Regions from separate parts of the Peribacillus sp. P4_C12 genome, predicted to be linked through region 4. Evidence: riboswitches for the same ligand, from Rfam matches in the RefSeq annotation. Region 4 holds a riboswitch; each other region holds the start of a gene.
The links. Region 4 has a riboswitch for cobalamin ahead of nikA (nickel ABC transporter substrate-binding protein). Riboswitches for the same ligand answer to the same signal wherever they lie in the genome.

Region 1 (4,551 bases), on a different contig from region 4:
ATTTGCGGCTTCGGAAGGGCAGGATGCGGATGTTTTTCAATCGTCGTCCGGTATACCTCCTGAATCCGTTCCTGTTGGAGCACTTCATTCGGCACATTAATGACTTGAATTTGTCCTTTTTCAAGTAACATCAGCCGATCACAGTACAAGCCGGCCAAATTCAAGTCATGGAAGATTGAGATAACTGTTAGCTCCAGCTCCTTGGCCATTTTCCTCATTAAATCAAGAAGCTCCTTTTGATAGGAAAGATCCAAGTGGTTCGTTGGTTCATCTAAAAAAAGAATTTCCGGTTCTTGGGCAAGTGCTTGTGCCAGTAAGACCCGCTGTCTCTCACCGCCTGATAATCGTTCAAAATGAAGATCCTGAAAATCCGCGACTCCCGTTTGCTTCATCACACGTTGGACAATCACCTCATCCTCAGAAGTCCAACTATGAAACCAGCCTGTTTGGTGAGCATAACGGCCAAGAGAAACAGTCTCTTTTACCGTATAAGAAAAGGCTAATGAGGAATGTTGAGGCAACACGGCTATAACTTGTGCAAGATGTTTGGCCGAATACTCCTTCAAGTCTCTTCCCCTTATTCGTATGCTTCCTACCTTATAATCGAGAACCCCGCTAAGCATACTTAATAGCGTCGTTTTCCCGCTGCCATTTGGACCGAGAATCCCAAATAATTCCCCTTTATGTACGTCAAAAGAGACAGAGTCCAAAACAGCTTTATTGCCATATCCACCTGTTAACCCTTTAACTTCAAGCATGAATTCTACCCTTCTCTCCGTCTCTTTAATAAAATCAGGGCAAATGCCGGGGCCCCGATAAGTGAGGTAATTACACCAATCGGCAGTTCCGAAGGTGCAATGATCGTCCTTGCTACAAGGTCAGCCAAAATTAAAAACCCGCTTCCTACGAGCAAAGATAACGGCAACAAATGCTTATGATCTGGCCCCCAAATCCTACGAACCAAATGAGGAATAACCAATCCTACAAAGCCAATCGTTCCCGAAACAGCAACGGCTGCCCCAGTTAATATCGAACCAGCTATCAGAATCCACATTTTTCTCCGCTGAACATTCACACCCAAATGCTTTGCACGATCTTCCCCAAACGTCATCGCATTCAATTCTTGGGTATTCATAATCAAGATCAACGAACCAATGATAAAAAACGGCAAAATAATCGCGATATAATTCCAGCCGCGCATTGAAACGCTTCCCATCAGCCACCCGATGATTTGTCTTAATTCCTCGCCCGTCAACGCAATCATTAATGAGATGAAGGCACTTAAAAACGAGCTGAAAATGATTCCGGTTAAAATAATTGTTTCTACTTTCATCGATCGATCCATTTTTCTCGCAAAAGTTAGCACACAGAAAATCGTAAGCAATGAAAACATAATACTTAACGTCGGTAGGGTATATAAACCGATCAACGGCAATGATATATTCAAAAACAATGTCAATACAGCGCCTACTGATGCTCCTGATGAAATCCCTAATGTGTAGGGGTCAGCAAGCGGGTTCCTGAGCAGTCCCTGAAAGGCTGCCCCGGCAATCGCAAGCGAAGCCCCAACCAAACCTGCAAGTAATACACGTGGCAGGCGGATGTTCATTACGATATTCGTCAGCATCACATCTGGCTCAACTGAGATTGGTAAATGAAAAAATTCCTTGCCGATAATTTGTATAAGCGCGGGAATCGGTACTGACACCGAACCAAAGGAAATGCCAATCGTCATTGCGAAAAGCAAAAACAATAACGCAATCAAATAAGCAAACGCCCACTTAGTTGTCAAATAGGTTCGGATAGACTGATTTGGCAAGTTCCTCTACTCCCTCTATTAAGCGTGGACCAGAACGGGTCACTAAGTCAGAATGGACATCAAAGACTTGACCATCCTTAACAGCAGCTACATCTTCCCATCCTTTTCGGCCCGTCACTTCACTAACTGGATCTTTTGTATAATAACCATATGTTGTGATAATGACATCCGGATTTGCAGCAATCATAGACTCTTCATCAATTTTCGCCCACCCGTCCAATTCGGCTGCTGCATTTTTCGCTGAAATTATGTTAAGCATTTCATTCATGAATGTATTTTTTCCAGGTGTATAAATATCCGGTGATGGCGAAACCTCTACTAGAACGGTTTTTCTTTCCTCATCCTTAACGGATTTAGCTTTTTCCTGAATTTCCTTCAGTTTCGTTTTCATATTCGCAACGATTTCTTTTGCCTTATCATGTTCTCCCGTTGCCTGTCCAATCATATCAATAGACTCATACACTTCGTCAAAGCTTTGTGCATCATTGACTACAAGGACATCTATTCCAGCATCCTTAAGCTGCTGCAATCCCTCATTCGAATTATGGGCACTGGATGCATGAGCAAGAACAAGATCAGGCTTTAAGGAAACGATTAACTCCGTGTTCATTTCCATTCCGCCAACTTTTTCAATTTCTTTCGTTTCTTCCGGGTAATTATCATTGTCGGATACACCAACAACCTTTTTACCCAAACCAAGTGCAAAGACCACTTCTGTATTACTTGGTATCAATGTAACAATTTTCTTTGGTTGTTCTTCTATCGTTACTTTTTCACCCGTTGCATCTTTTATCGTAATCGGGAAAGCTTGGTTTTCAGTATGATTTGTTTGTTGCTTTTCTTTCGTTCCTTCTTTTGATGTATCATTGCAACCAACCATCATACCTGCAGTTAGTAACATCACTAGAATCAGACCATAGATTTTCTTCATTTTACATCCCTCACAATCTTTTAATTCAATTTCCGACCACCTAAAGAAAACGCACCCTGAAGTGAAGAGGCGAATTTCAAAACAAAAGCATCTCCCGTCAAACGGAAGATGCTTGTATGGCAACAATATAATTACGGACTCAGAAGGTCTGCCACACACCTTCCCATCCGCGTAGGTTACAGGTGTACGAATCTTGGCAGGTCTCCTGGCTAATGGTCATCGTCAACGGCACCTTCCCATATCTCACATACAGTGGTACACAGCCGCTAACTCCCATTTACAGTGGCGGGACCGCGTTGGTATTTCACCAACTTCCCTTTTAAGTCATTAAGACACCAAATCGTTCATATGTATATAATTTTCACTGCTTTTCATTATACACTATGTAAGAAATGATTATTATATGATTTTTCAGACTGATTCCGAAATACCTTGTCTTCAATTAATAACGTGATGCATTTTCAATCAGCGCTGCAAATCCATCGACTGACAATCCGGGTGAAATCCGAACTCGGTGCAGTGCATGCATCCCTTGGTCCCTTGAAGCTCCACCAGCTTCGGTGGTTACTGCCATCTTGTATCCAGCATCTTCTGACAACCTAAGGCTCTCCTCGTTATACCGACCAACAGGATATGAAAGTACTGTCGTGTCCTGTTGGAGAATACGATCGAATAAATCCTTTGACTGGACCATTTCAGCTTCCTGCTGCTCTACCGTCATACGGTTAAGCTCAAGATGGTTGATAGTATGACTTTCAATAGAAATCCCATTCTCGCTCATCTCCACCATTTGTTCTCCAGTCAGGTGATGACTTTTTTCAATAGATTTCCCGATCATAAAAACAGTTGCTTTCATATTATATTCTTTTAATATAGGAAAAGCCTCCGTGTAATTATCTGTATAGCCATCATCAAAAGTAAGCCAGACACACTTTTCACTTGGCATCCGATTTTCCGTTAAAACAAGAAATGCTTCCCTAGGGGATAATGTATAGTAATCATTCTCCCGAAGCCAGTTCATTTGTGATTGAAATTCCTCTCTTGGTACCCGAAGGTTATTACCTTCAGAAATACTATGATACATCAATATTGGAAGTTGAACCGTGGACTCGGCTCTTATCCAGTTTCTCGTATCGATCTGTTCAGGATATAATCTGTCCTCCGAATTCTGCCCGGCGTCATTCTCCGCTGCTGCAACCACTTCAATGTTATCTTCCGCAATCGGTGCAGCCGTCTTTGTACCTATATTCTCTAAAACCCCTTGTGAGCATGCAGGCAAAATTAAAATTCCCAGCAATGCTACCATCAATAAAACTCTGTATTTTCCCACTATCATTCTCCTAATTTTTTCTAGCATAATAGTACCAGAAAACCAGTAAATAATAAAGTATTCCATTTAGCGCAAAAAAAGGCAACTCGGTGGCTGCCTTTTTTTAACTAGTAAATCGACAAGTACTTTGATCACGCGGAATGCCTAAATCTTTCGGCACCATCGTTTCAATCAAAAAGTTCTCATCTTCTTCATAAATAATCTTCTTCATTTCAATTCCGAAGTATTCCTTCATCCGGGATTCTGTCATGACTTCCTGGACTTCCCCGTAAACGACCGGCTTTTGTTTTGCTGTCATTAACACATGGTCAGCAAGGAAAAACGCATGGTTTGGGTAATGCGTGTTTATGATACAAGAGATTTTCTTTTCTTGTGACAAACGCTTTAATGTCTGTAAAATCACAACCTGCTTTTGAACATCAAGATGGGATTCCGGTTCATCGAGAATGAGCACTTCCGGGTCTGATACCA
Region 2 (4,551 bases), on a different contig from region 4:
ACAAAAACAACAATATTCCCTGTATCCGTGAGTTTCTCAACAGGCCTTAACCATTCTGTGATCAACAACAGACCAAAGGTATACAGAAGAACATGCATCCACTTTTCCAACAAGGGGGTTGAAACATTCATTTCATCATCACCTCTCGTCTGTCGTGTTGCAGATACCCCTGTTCAAGAAAGCAAACCTTTATTCCCCGTGATACTGCTGCGGATCTTGATTTTTTTTCCTCATCTGTAAAGTCTGCTGGGTTTTTCACACAAAACAACGTTAATCCTTGATTAGCGCGGAATGCACTCAATACTTCTACCTTTTCTAATGTTAATTCCGAGACAATGAAAATCACAGCTGCGTTGGCCGGCAGAATTTCCTTCCTTATGATCCCGTTCCAAGTGGTTATCCTACTCGGTTTTTCTTTAGCAAGGCGGTAAAAAATCTTTCGTTTCTGGTTATTGCCTCCTCCAGTCGGTAAGATTTGCCTCGATCCCGTACTAGCGAAACCAATCTCTATGCCTTTTTTTAACATGACATGTACAAAGGAAGCCGTCATTACAATTGCTTCTTCGAAGAAAAGCGATTCCTGATTATCAAGCACGATAAACACATCACGGTTTTTCTGAACTTCAAATTCCTTTGTCATGATTTCACTTGTTTTAGCCGTTGCCTTCCAGTTAATCCAGGACAACTGATCACCTGGCTGATACTCTCTTACGCCAGACACTACTGAATGTTCTCGCTGTGTTTTTTTTGTCAATCCCACTTGTCCCTGATTGAATACGCGCTCAAAATCTCTGTAGGTAAGCTCATGATATGAAGGGAAAACAGTGATTTTTAAAGGTAAATTATATGTCGCTTCCTTTTCAAAGACGCCAAAAAAGTCTCCTGTCCTGAAACGGATTGTTTGAAATGTATGCTCACCCCGTGGCAAATTGTCCAAAGTATATGTCATACTGAAGGTATGCCTGAAACCCGGAAAGACAAGTGTTTTGCTTTGCATCCCCCTATTTTCCAATTCCTTCGGCAACTCTTCCTCTACCATCAAATATAAAAGAGGCAGCCTGTTTTTACGGGTAACAGTTAAAGCTATTTCTACAGAATCGCCTGCTCGGCATTCTCTTTTACTGACCTTTCTCTCAACGATAATGTTATTAATCGGATAAAAAAGTAGAATCGTAGAGTACACAGTGAACGGCAAAAATGTATAAAAAATAAACCAACTGACAAAACCGCCTTGAAACATCGCAAAAGAAAAGGAAATCGCTATAAGTAATAACAAGCCAATCACACTCATGTTTTCCTTTAAGATGCTAATCAAGTTCCGCATTAGGTCACAGCTCTCTTCACAGGCACTTGAATCGTCGCAACAATCTCGTGAATCACCATGCCAGCATCCACTCCCTCATAATTCGCTTCTGGCTTCAGGATAAGTCTGTGGGCAAACACGAACGGTACTAAATATTGCACATCATCCGGTAGAACATAATCTCTGCCCTGCAAAAGTGCATAAGCTTGGGCCGCCTTCATCAATGCAATCGATCCACGTGGACTCACCCCTAAATATACTCTCTCATGCGTACGAGATCGATTAGCCAAATTAACAATATACCGCTTTATCGTGTCATCCACTATCACTGCTTTAGCCTCTTCCTGTAAAGCTATTAATTCCTCTAAAGTAATAACAGATTCTAACTCTTCAAGTGGTGCGGCATATTGAGCTCGGTGCAAAACCTCAATTTCTTCGTCCACACCCGGATAGCCCATTTTCATTTTTAATAGAAAACGATCCAATTGCGCCTCGGGAAGTGGGTATGTTCCTTCGTACTCAATGGGATTTTGTGTTGCCATAACGAAAAAGGGTTTCTCCAATCCCCTTGTAACCCCATCAACCGTCACACTTGCCTCTTCCATTGCTTCAAGCAAGGCAGATTGTGTTTTGGGCGATGTCCGGTTTATCTCATCGGCTAAAATAATATGGCCCATGATTGGTCCTGGTCTAAAAATAAATTCTTGTTCCTTTGGATTGAAAATTGAAACACCCGTTACATCTGAAGGTAGTAAATCAGGTGTGAATTGTATACGCTTAAAGTTTGCGCCTATCGATCTTGCCAGTGCTCTGACCATGACAGTCTTACCTACACCAGGAACATCCTCCAATAAAACATGCCCCCCAGAAAGAAGTGCCACGATGCTCAGTTCTGCTATATCTCGTTTTCCAATAATCACTTTTTCAATATTCCCTAAAATCTTTTCCAGTTTTTGATTTACCTGCTTATAAATCATTCTCTACCTCCTGAAATTACCCTATTACTCTTATATAACACCTATTATATATTCTTTATACTCGATATACGTTTTACATTAACATCCAATTAAACCTTACATTGTAAGTTTACTAGATAATTCGCAAACCATAAACGAATTTCTCTAAAAATATTCATACTGCTTTAGGAAAAAGGTATGGTAAACTGTTGCTAAGTGAATATAAACCTTGCAGAAAAAGGTGCTGACTTGTCAGCTTAATAGGGAATTTGGTGTAAAACCGAAGCTGTTTCCGCAACTGTAAGTGCTAATGAAATAAGATAAATACCACTGTTTGAGGATAAAGATTCACATCGATAACCATTCATCCTGTTCAAATGGGAAGGTTCTTAGAGTAAAATGACGCACGAGCCAGGAGACCTGCCTTTTTTATCGTATTCTGCTCTTCGGAAGATAGGAGGATTGTACGGCAATCTTCCATCTTTTTCTGTTACAGATACATAGGTGATTGATGCCGACCAATGCCCTTGGTCGGCTTTTTCTTTTACTGAGAAAAGCGATACCGAGGTGATTCATCTAACTATGAAGAGGAGGAAGAGTTATGGCAAAGAAGGATTTTCGTTTTTTATGCTATCCATACATGCGCGAATCCGTGTCTACCGTCGATATGAAATACGTACCGACTCTTTGACGACACAAATTGGCTTGGCCGCCTCGCTTACAAAGGATGTTCCGGATGTATACCGAGATTTAATGGAATTGTTGCCGATGACTTATCATTTAAATGGTTCAGTCCGTGGGAAATTGGCCATTACCGACAATGATCTGAAACGTCTAAGTGCAATCTACGACCATTATGTCGTAGAAGTTAAAGAGCATATTGAGACATTCGTGCTTCCGCAAGGGTCAACCGCCGCCTGTGTTCTGCATACTTGCCGTAGTGAAGCCAAAAAGTCGGTCCGTGCTTTACACAAGGTTAGTTTAGAAAGAGAAATCCCTGAAATTCTCTTTGATTACGCCCATTTGCTTGCAAATGTTCTATTCGTGATGGCTGTCTACGTCAATAAGCAACATGGTATTGAGGAGATTGCTTTTATCAGTAAATCATACCCAACCAAACCAATGAAGAAGAAAACGGAGGAATAAATAATGAAGAGAAGCATACGATTTAGTTGGATTTCCACCTTGATACTTGCCCTTTTCCTTACCGGATGTGGAGTAACGGATGACCAGACGGCAAAGGAAAAGAAAGATACTAATAAGACAGAAGAAGTCAAAGCCTATACCGTTACCGATGATACTGGAAAGAAAATAAAATTTGATAAAGTTCCGGAAACAGTAGTTTCACTTCAACCAAGTAATACAGAAATTTTATTTAAACTAGGGCTGGGGGATAAGGTCGTTGGCGTGACCGACTTCGATAATTATCCAGAGGAAGCAAAAGATATTGAACATGTTTCCGACTCGGTGAATATCAATGCAGAGAAAATTATTTCCTTAAAACCAGATGCCGTTATTGCTTATACCATTGGTGATGAAACGACGCTGAAGCCACTTGAAGATGCTGGAATCCCAGTATTCATTATAAAATCCGCGACAAATTTTGATGATGTTTATGGAGATATTGGGCAAATCGCTGATGTCATGGGCGTTACTAAAAAAGGCGAAGAATTAGTGAAAGATATCCAAACCCAAATTACAAGTGTTGAAGAAAAAATTGAAACATTAGATGAAAAGGAAAAAACTTACTTTGAAATTAGTCCAGCTCCAGAAATCTATACAACAGGATCGGAAACCTTCCAACAAGAAATTCTAAAAACTGCAGGCATTGAAAACATCTTTGCCGACCAAAAAGGCTGGGTTAAGGTTTCAGATGAAGAAATTGTCAAACGAAACCCTAATGCTATCATTACAACTGCTACCTATGCAGATGATGCTGTTGATGAAATTAAATCCCGTAAAGGCTGGGAAGATATCAACGCTGTGAAAAATGATCAAGTCTATCTACTAGATGAAAATATTATGTCACGTCCTGGACCGAGGATTGGTGAAGCTGTAGAGCTCGCAGCAAAGACCGTTTATCCAGACTTATTTAAATAATGCGAAAGAAGGATGTTCCAAAGTTCTTGGGGCATCCTTTCCTTTTTCTGCCCTGCTTCTCTGAAGTCTCCTTCGCTACAACCACACACTCTTCAGGAGCAGCCACCCTCCATCGCTAATCCCTTATATTTCTCTTTTAAGGTCTCCCTTTGCAAATAACGAACCACCTGCTCTTCTTTCATCTTTATGCTA
Region 3 (4,551 bases), on a different contig from region 4:
TTCCCCAATAAAACGGGACCCTTCATCTACATCGAGAATCTCGTTCATTTTAGAATTTTGATTAGAAACTGCTTTCGTGATTTTCCCCTTTTGTATGGTTAAAACTATGTCACGAAAGGTGATTCCTTGATATGTTGAAGGTGTGTTGAAAGCTACCCTACCATGAACACTCTCTTTTACGGGTGCCGTGAACACTTCCCCGTCAGGTAGATTGTTTTTCCCAGCGCATATGACAGCCGGCATTCCTTTAATGGAAAAGGTGAGATTTGTCCCAGGTGAAACAATCCGGACTTTTTCAGTACGCTCCATTAATTGCTTAAGCGGTTTCAGTGCCACTTCCATTTTCCCGTAATCCATTGTGCACACGTTTAATAGAAAGTCTTCGTACCTTCTAAAGCTCATACCTGCTTTTTGTGCTAATCTGACGTTCGGGTAATTAAGTAAAACCCAACGCCGGTTGTTTACATAGAAAAGAGTCGACGACTTCATCGCTTCCCCATGAAGACGATGCCTCTCTGCAGGAACATCTGCCAATTCAGCATCGTTTTCTTCACTGGAGATGATTATTATCGCATCAATATCAGTATATTTCCTCAAAGTCCATTGTGATAAGGTATCAAGTTGTTCCTTCTCATTCCCTTTTAACAAGTGTCGGCTTATTTCATCGTCTTCCAGTTCGACATATGGATATGCACCGATTCTGTATGTTTCATCAATCAGCTCTTTCAATAGCGGTTTCATGTTGATATGACCCCGTATCAAGATTCTCTCTTTTGGCTGTAATTGTACGGAATGATGAATCAGCCTTTCAGCAAGCTTGGTTATTCGCTTATCCTTCATCTGGCTGTACCTTATTTTTCTAGATCACGAAGAGTTTCAAGCGCTTCTTCGACATGGCCTTTGACTTTTACCTTACGCCATTCTTTAACTATCGTTCCTTCCTTATCAATCAGAAAAGTTGAACGTTCAATGCCCATATATTCCTTGCCGAAGTTCTTTTTTAATTTCCATACATCATATAATTCAGCAGCTTCTTGATTTTCGTCAGCTAGTAGCAGAAAAGGTAACCCATATTTTTCAATAAATTTTTCATGACGCGCCGCCGGATCTGGACTAATCCCTATGATAACAGCATTCAATTCCTCAAACTGCTCATTGTGGTCACGGAAATCACAGGCCTCCGTTGTGCAACCAGGCGTCATGTCTTTCGGATAAAAATATAAAACAACGTGTTTGCCCTTAAAATCCGATAGGGAAACTTTTTCACCGTTGTTTGCAGGAAGTTGAAAATCCGGTGCTTTTTCTCCAATTTTAACAGTCATTCTTACCCCTCCATTTCTTTCATTATGGTAAGCGTACCCAATAATTGAAAGAAACACAACTTTCATTTATTCTTCCTTTCCTTCTGCTCTAAGTCAATCACTGTCCGGATCACAAACGCTGCCGGGAGAGTGTATCCAATGAACGCCTGGATTGTCGCAATCATCCTGCCCATGCCTATCGGGGCTATATCTCCATACCCTACTGAAAACATTGTCATTGCACTAAAATAAAAAGAAGTCTTCAGTTGCTCGTAAAAACTGCCGTCCAAACGATTGCCCATATCAAGAATCACCGAATGATTCTGAAGCTCGTATAATAAATAAATCAGTGCAAAACCTACTAATATCGTCGCATATAAATTGCCGAGCCACAGCATATCCTCTAGAGAAAACTTTTTTCCTCCCGACTCAACAAGAAATAACGTTCGAATGCTCATCACCATGCAAAAAATAATCCCTGCAATCAAGATGTAAAAAGTCATCCCCCACGCCTCATTTCAAAACAACCCACTCCCCCTATACATACTCCCCGTCCAAACAATATATTCTTTATTTAGGGGTCAGACCCCATTTCCCAACATTCACATCCTTAAACAAACCTAGATGCACMAATAGTTTTGTCGATATAGGGCGGGGTCAGACCCCATTTCCCGAGACTTTTTTCCTTATTGACCATTTTAGTCGGGATATGATAAGCTTGTCTAAATTTTTATAATAGTTTTTATTTTATAAATATTTGTTGCCTGCAGTTTAATTTACAGCGGGTTTGTGAAATTTCATATGTGGAAATAGGTTCCTAATTTTTTTAGGATTAAAAGGGAAGTCCGGTGAAATTCCGGCACGGTCCCGCCACTGTAATAGGAATGTTAGCGCTATGCAATATGCCACTGATTTTCGGATTGGGAAGGCCTGCCGCTAATAAGATTCCTAAAGTCAGGAGACCTGCCTGTTTCGACAACACTGTTTTAACCTACGGAGAATAGGGAAGTGTTAGGGACCTTATAATTTTAAGGGGTTTTTGTATACCCCTTTATTTTAARCATTTCTAACTTTCTCTTTTGACGGTTAGGGGTGCTTTTTTTGTTGTTATTTTATTTAAAGAAAAAAGAATGTAGGAGGATGGGAATATTGAAAAGTAGTAGTTTAGGGTACCCTCGAATTGGGGAAGATCGTGAATGGAAACGCACATTAGAAGCTTACTGGTCCGGAAAAATCGATGAATCGGAGTTTACGGCACAGCTAGAAGCCATCCGTTTAGGCAACTTACAAAAGCAAAAGGACCAACGTATTGATATTATTCCTGTCAATGACTTTACTTTATATGATCAAATGCTCGATATGTCTGTAATGTTCGGTCTTGTTCCTGAGCGTTATTCAGCCTATAAAGGCGGCACCGTTCCCCTTTCTGTATATTATTCTATGGCTCGCGGAAACAAGGATGAAGTTGCTTCTGAAATGACGAAATGGTTCAATACAAATTATCACTATATCGTTCCCGAATTAAAACAGTCACAGCTGATTTTGACAGAAAATAAACCACTTGCTTCTTATCGCGAAGCCAAAGAAAAACTAGGAATTGAAGCTAAGCCCGTGTTAGTCGGACCTTATACTTTTATTACTCTTTCTAAAGGCTACAATAAACAAGATGTACCTGGAATCGTCCTTAGTCTCCTGCCTTTATACACACAAATTCTGCAAGAGCTAGAACAAGAAGGCGTGAAGTGGGTGCAAATGGATGAACCCTCCCTTGTTTCTTCCATTTCTAAAGATGATATGCAAACTGTTACTTACTTATATGAAAAATTGAATGAAGCAGCTCCAAACTTGAACATCATGCTACAAACATACTTTGATGCGGTAGAGCACTACCAAGAGGTGATTGAATTACACGTTCAAGGGATCGGTCTTGATTTTGTCCATGATAAAGGGAAAAATCTTAGTAATCTCCAAGAATTCGGCTTCCCGAAAGACAAAGTGCTCGGTGCAGGTGTGATTGATGGGAAAAACATATGGCTTTCCGATTTATCGAAAAAGAATCAGTTGATCAAGACCATCACAAAAACCGTAGCCGAAGACCAAATTTGGCTTCAACCCTCTTGCTCCCTGCTTCATGTACCAGTAACGGTTCGTAATGAGACGGCTCTTACTAAAGATGTGCAACAGGCCCTTGCTTTTGCTGATGAGAAGCTTGAAGAAATCACTCTACTAGTTAAAGGTAGTAATCAAGGTGCCGAAGCAATTGCTGAAAAAGTAGCCGCTAACAAATTAGCACTTCAAACGTTAGCAAGTTCAAATGCGCGAAATCATAAAGACGTCCAAACTGGTGTCGAACAGGCGAAGAGTCAAACAGCCGGCCGTCAGCTGCCATTTAAAGAGCGTTATCAAAAACAACAGGAATTTTTCAAACTGCCTTTCCTTCCATCAACAACAATCGGAAGCTTTCCGCAGACGGCTGAAGTAAAACAAGCCCGCGGAAAATTCAAACGAGGGGAATGGACTGCTGCACGATATGAAACATTTGTTAACGAAGAAATCAGCAGATGGATCGATATCCAGGAAGAAATCGGCTTGGATGTTCTTGTTCACGGAGAGTTTGAACGAACAGATATGGTTGAATTTTTCGGTCATAAGCTAGGTGGATTCGTTTTCCTTGAAAAGGGATGGGTGCAATCTTACGGTTCTCGCTGCGTAAAACCCCCTGTTATCTATGGCGATGTGCATTTCATCGAGCCGATGACAGTCCGTGAAAGTGTGTACGCACAATCTCTGACTAAGAAAACAGTAAAAGGAATGCTGACAGGTCCTGTAACGATTCTAAACTGGTCATTTGTCCGTGATGATATTTCACAGGAGAATGTTTGCTACCAGTTAGCGCTTGCCTTGGAAAAAGAAGTGGGAGCGTTAGAAACTGCCGGAATCAAAATGATCCAGGTGGATGAGCCTGCCCTTAGAGAAGGTCTGCCCCTGAAAAAAAGCGACCGCGAAGAATACCTAAAATGGGCTGTGAACTCCTTCTTGATTTCTACTTCAAGTGTGGAAGATACAACGCAAATTCACACGCATATGTGTTATTGCGATTTCAACAGCTTCATGGATGTCATCTCTTCCTTGGATGCCGATGTGATTTCCATCGAAACATCTCGCAGCCACGGTGAACTTGCTTCCGCATTTGAGGAAAAAACATATGAAAAGGGCATTGGCTTAGGCGTATATGATATTCACAGCCCAC
Region 4 (4,551 bases):
CCCCTTGTAAATAGCAGAAATCATTCCTAAGGGTAAACTAATAACAACAATAAAGATAAGCGAAGCAAATGTTAATTGAACTGTTGGGAAGAAATGTACCACAATTTCTTCCCATACAGAGTTATTGGACACATAAGACATCCCTAAATCCAATTGCAACACTTTTCCCAGCCACTCAAAATACTGGACATATAAAGGCTTGTTTAATCCAAGCTCAACTCGAAGGGCTGCCACTGTCTCATCCGTAGGAGGAATATGTGACGCCCTTAAGTAAGCTACTGCCGGATCTCCAGGAATTAAGTGAAGCAAGATAAAAGTGATGAGAGAAATTCCTAATAAAATTGGAATTAAACTTGTGAGACGTTTAAAAATAAACCAACTCATGTAGCACTCCTTAAGTTGTTTTTAAGTATCCCCACTTCAATTAACGTCAATTGAAGTTAAAGGGACCTCAGCTTCTTGAGGTAAAAAATCTACTCCACTAATGTTTTTTTGATACACTGCTATATTAGACTGATAAGATATCGGTAAATATATTGCTTGTTCGTGCAATGTCGTTAATATTTCTGAATATAGTATTTTTCTCTCTTCTTCGTCTGTAGTTAATAATACTTTCTTAATTTTCTGGTCTATTTCTTTTTTTATTGGCAGCCCTAATTGAGCGTTATAATCTGGACCACCATTTTCCGATTTTGTCGTCATAGAAGCTAAATAGGAATGTGGATCAAACGGTACAGCCCAAGTAGATGTAAATAATAAATCAAATTCACCTTGAAATGCCGTTGTCCAAAAAGTATTAGTTTCTTGACTAGTCAACTTAACATCTATTCCCAGCTTTCTAAAATCACCTTGGGTAAATTCTGCGATTGACTTTTGGATGTTGTCTGTACTATTAAACAGTAATTCCAATTGCAATTCTTTTCCGTCTTTTTCTCTAAATGGTTTCCCCTTCACTTGTTTCCATCCAGCTTCATCCAATAACTGTTTTGCTTTTTCTGCATCATATTCATATGGCTTTATATTAATTTTCGTGTATGGCAAAGTAGGTGGAAACAAAGTATCAGCCTTTTTTTCCATACCATAAAAGATCTTATCAATAACAGCCTGTTTATTAAAAGCATGTTGGAGAGCTAACCGAACTTTAAGATCTTTAGTCGCTTCTCTATTTGAGTTAAGAAGCAGCGTTCTTGTAGCTGTAGGTTCTGACAATTTGGTTTCATATTGCCCTGAATTCTTCAAAAATTGGAATGAATCTTGGCTTATGACCCCGTTTCCAAAAATAAAGTCGAGTTCTTTTTTCTCAAAAGCTAATACTCTTGACTCACCGTCAGTAATGACTTTAACAACCACCTTATCTACTTTAGGTTTAGTACCCCAATACTGTTCATTCCTTTTAAAAACTGCAAACTCATTTTTCTTATATTCGCTCAATACCCACGGTCCTGTGCCAATCGGAGACTTGAGTCCGTCCTTAAATGTGTTTTGACTGTCAGGGAAAGCAGCTTCTCCTACAAATCTCAACGGTCTGATGTAAGTTAGTTCTTGAAGAGTTGGATAATACGCGTTGTTCAAAATAAGTTTAAATGTATATTCATCTATTAYTTCAGTACTTTTGATTTGGTTAATTAATTCCACCCATTCATGTTGTTTGCGATTATCTAAAATGGTATCAAAGTTTTTCTTAACGATTGCAGCATTAAAGAGGGAACCATCGGAAAATTTAACATCTTTCCTCAGATGGAATACATATTCTTTTCCATCTTTCGATATATCCCAGCTCTCTGCAAGCCAAGGCTGAATTTCTCCGCCTTCACCGTAATAAACAAGGGATTCATATACCATAGCCTGGGAAAAAAACTCATTCGGAAAATATGTGTGTGGATTTAAGTCTCCTATATCCCCAGGCCATGAAAAAGTAACAACTTTTTGTTTATCTTTATCTGATGTATTTTCTTGATCTATTGTTGTGTCGCTGCAACCAGTAACAAAAATTGTGAAAATTACTAGTAGTCCAACAAAAGAATGGAATAAACTAGACCGTTGTAAAAACATGTTTTCTCACCTTCAATTATGGAATTTTATCTATTTGAAAAATCACGAAATATAAAAAAGCATTTCCAACCAGATTTAACGGTCAGAAATGCTTATAGGTTAAGAACAAATTCGTCTTCTAGCACTCTAACACCTCCCTATCTCCCGTAGGTTTAACAGCATTTTTAGAACGGGCAGGTTTTCTGACTTAGGTTCATCATCTCCATGCGTCTTCCCGGATATTATCCAGTGACTTTCTTGCATAGGACTCACCATTACAGCGGCGGGACCGTGCCGGATTTTGCACCGGCTTCCCTTTTAAATATTCGCTTTTAAACGAATATACCCATTCCAATACTATATGAAATTTTCCCTCATCTTCATAGTAAATAATAGAGCTTGTCTATCCTAAAATTATTTTGTCGAAACCATTTGTTACTTCTTAACACTTTATTAGTTTCATCTCTAAGTAATTTTTGATAAACCCAGCTACTAAACCTATCCATCTAGCAATAAACGAAATACAGTTAGTAAAAAGGAGAATAAACAGGTTCTCTTTAAAATTCAACAAATTTTAAATTCTCCTAAATTATACAGTTTTACGATTACAACTCTCTCAAAATGGAGATATTCACTATATGAAAATAAAATCAAAAAAAGTTTACCTAATACAAATTATATTCGTTATTGCAAATTTATGCTATATCAAATTAAAGTCCTGATGTTTTTTAACGGCTCGTTATGTATGGAAGTAATAATTTTATATATAAATAGTTATCAGTAACGACATATATCGAATGATAGTGAGGAAGATTTGTATTGCTCCCGCCAGAATTTGTTTACTTACTATAATATTTAAAATCATCCTAATTTATGTAATAATAAATATACTACAATAAAGGAAAGGTTTTGAGGGGGTTTTCGTTGGAAAGTATGGAACTACTACATAATAAAATAGAGACAATGAGGAAAGAATTAATAAATACAGCCTTRAAGCATGGATTCTCCTCACCAAAAACATTACATTTGAGCCAAGAACTTGATAAACTCTTGAATATACTTGTGCATGAACAGGAGTCGCTAACTCCAATAGGCCTTCAATAAGATGTAAGGGTGCTTCTCCTCTAAGTAAGTAGACTTGAAGCCTGATTGATCATATTTTCTCCTTTCTACCATAGGGCTTCATGGTTCAATAGCGGGAAAACGGTTGGATACTAAGCCCTAAATTCCTAAATCTACTGCTCCTTTTCCATGCTATCGTAACAATTTTATAAATAATAAAGAAATAAGTGGATATAAGTAAACCTGCCTCTATGAATCCAAATTCTTCAGCTACAATTGTAAATATAAAGTCGGTATGTGCTTCAGGAAAATACACATAACTTTGATTAAACCCTTTTCCTTTGAGTCATTCCAGAACCAATCGCTTATATGGATTGCTATAATTGATAACCAATTCCCTTCCCATAGCCAAACGGGTCTAACCCAAAGTACCTTTATGATCTATTCAAATTATAAAGACTTGGAATATTATCGATTCAAATCAGTTGGAAAGAAACGTGTGAAAGGCGTGTATCTTATCCAAATGTGAATAGATTTACGACCTTCCATATTAAAAAAAGGCTTTGTTAAAGAACGTTGTTGTTTTTTCTAAAAAAATATTTAAAGAAAAAAGCTCTTTTATGAAAAGGGCTTTTTTAACGTGCTGATTTATTAGGTATTGAAGATTAATCCTCATCTTGGTTTTCAAAATCACTCCACGTCCAATTGGACCAATGAGTGTTTGGCGTGTGAGAATGTACTAAACTTGTATCATTTAGTTCAATAGCTTTGGCAAGACTTTGGAAGAACTTATTTTCACTAGGCTTTTCTTCATCAGTGTGTTCCCATTCATCTATTTGATAAAACAGGTTTAGGTGAGTGTTTACACCAATTTCATTTAATAAATCCGGAGTTGCAAGCCAAAATTTTTCTTTATACTTAGAACTAAAGAAACGAACGAGTTTGGTTGGATTAAATGATTGAGTTTGGAGTCCTATTTGTGCATACTCCTCTTCTTTAGGATTTAAATTGATAAGTTCTCGATTAACAAACATTTTTAAATGGAATGGATTGACTAAAAAGTTATCTTCGTCATCAAACCAATCTTCTTCATTTTCTAAGGTTACAATATTATCAAGACCTATAATGATTCCTTGTTCTTCAGTAACATTACCGTAAACATAAAGGTCATTAGATATATCTTGGTTTTTGTTCACACCTACTATTTCAAATACAATGAGCCAGTTATCTGTTTCTCGAAAAACTGATATTCTGCCCTGGGCTAAGTCGAAATTATAATTATCCAATACAGGAAAATTATAATCTTCAGCAAAGTCATCCAGTATTTGAAGAATTTCATTTGCTTTCATTTATATATCACTCTCCATAAAGTTATATACTACATCTTAATTGTGATTAATGGCAGGATATTCGAAGTATCTTGTAAGTCAAATTAGTGGAAAACAAGCAACTATCAAA

Region 1: linked by a shared signal. The riboswitch ahead of AC1DUW_RS00190 (ABC transporter substrate-binding protein) and the one ahead of nikA (nickel ABC transporter substrate-binding protein) in region 4 are both predicted to bind cobalamin.
Region 2: linked by a shared signal. The riboswitch ahead of AC1DUW_RS10555 (hypothetical protein) and the one ahead of nikA (nickel ABC transporter substrate-binding protein) in region 4 are both predicted to bind cobalamin.
Region 3: linked by a shared signal. The riboswitch ahead of metE (5-methyltetrahydropteroyltriglutamate--homocysteine S-methyltransferase) and the one ahead of nikA (nickel ABC transporter substrate-binding protein) in region 4 are both predicted to bind cobalamin.

Annotation. Positions count from the first base shown of each region.
Region 1 is NZ_JBFUIB010000001.1:37,719-42,269, reverse strand. It holds gene AC1DUW_RS00200 (heme ABC transporter ATP-binding protein) at 1-758, opposite strand, end outside; gene AC1DUW_RS00195 (FecCD family ABC transporter permease) at 764-1,819, opposite strand; gene AC1DUW_RS00190 (ABC transporter substrate-binding protein) at 1,782-2,750, opposite strand; cobalamin riboswitch at 2,929-3,105, opposite strand; gene AC1DUW_RS00185 (polysaccharide deacetylase family protein) at 3,193-4,056, opposite strand; gene AC1DUW_RS00180 (ABC transporter ATP-binding protein) at 4,184-4,551, opposite strand, start outside.
Region 2 is NZ_JBFUIB010000051.1:5,761-10,311, forward strand. It holds gene AC1DUW_RS10540 (DUF4129 domain-containing transglutaminase family protein) at 1-131, opposite strand, end outside; gene AC1DUW_RS10545 (DUF58 domain-containing protein) at 128-1,324, opposite strand; gene AC1DUW_RS10550 (AAA family ATPase) at 1,324-2,280, opposite strand; cobalamin riboswitch at 2,482-2,701, shown strand; partial or broken gene AC1DUW_RS10555 (hypothetical protein) at 2,861-3,405, shown strand; gene AC1DUW_RS10560 (ABC transporter substrate-binding protein) at 3,409-4,359, shown strand.
Region 3 is NZ_JBFUIB010000134.1:3,763-8,313, forward strand. It holds gene AC1DUW_RS15910 (aminopeptidase) at 1-840, opposite strand, end outside; gene bcp (thioredoxin-dependent thiol peroxidase) at 852-1,322, opposite strand; gene AC1DUW_RS15920 (potassium channel family protein) at 1,385-1,804, opposite strand; cobalamin riboswitch at 2,096-2,286, shown strand; gene metE (5-methyltetrahydropteroyltriglutamate--homocysteine S-methyltransferase) at 2,442-4,551, shown strand, end outside.
Region 4 is NZ_JBFUIB010000233.1:1,165-5,715, forward strand. It holds gene nikB (nickel ABC transporter permease) at 1-384, opposite strand, end outside; gene nikA (nickel ABC transporter substrate-binding protein) at 421-2,052, opposite strand; cobalamin riboswitch at 2,208-2,396, opposite strand; gene AC1DUW_RS19735 (aspartyl-phosphate phosphatase Spo0E family protein) at 2,965-3,135, shown strand; partial or broken gene AC1DUW_RS19740 (FtsW/RodA/SpoVE family cell cycle protein) at 3,221-3,424, opposite strand; gene AC1DUW_RS19745 (DUF7003 family protein) at 3,759-4,442, opposite strand.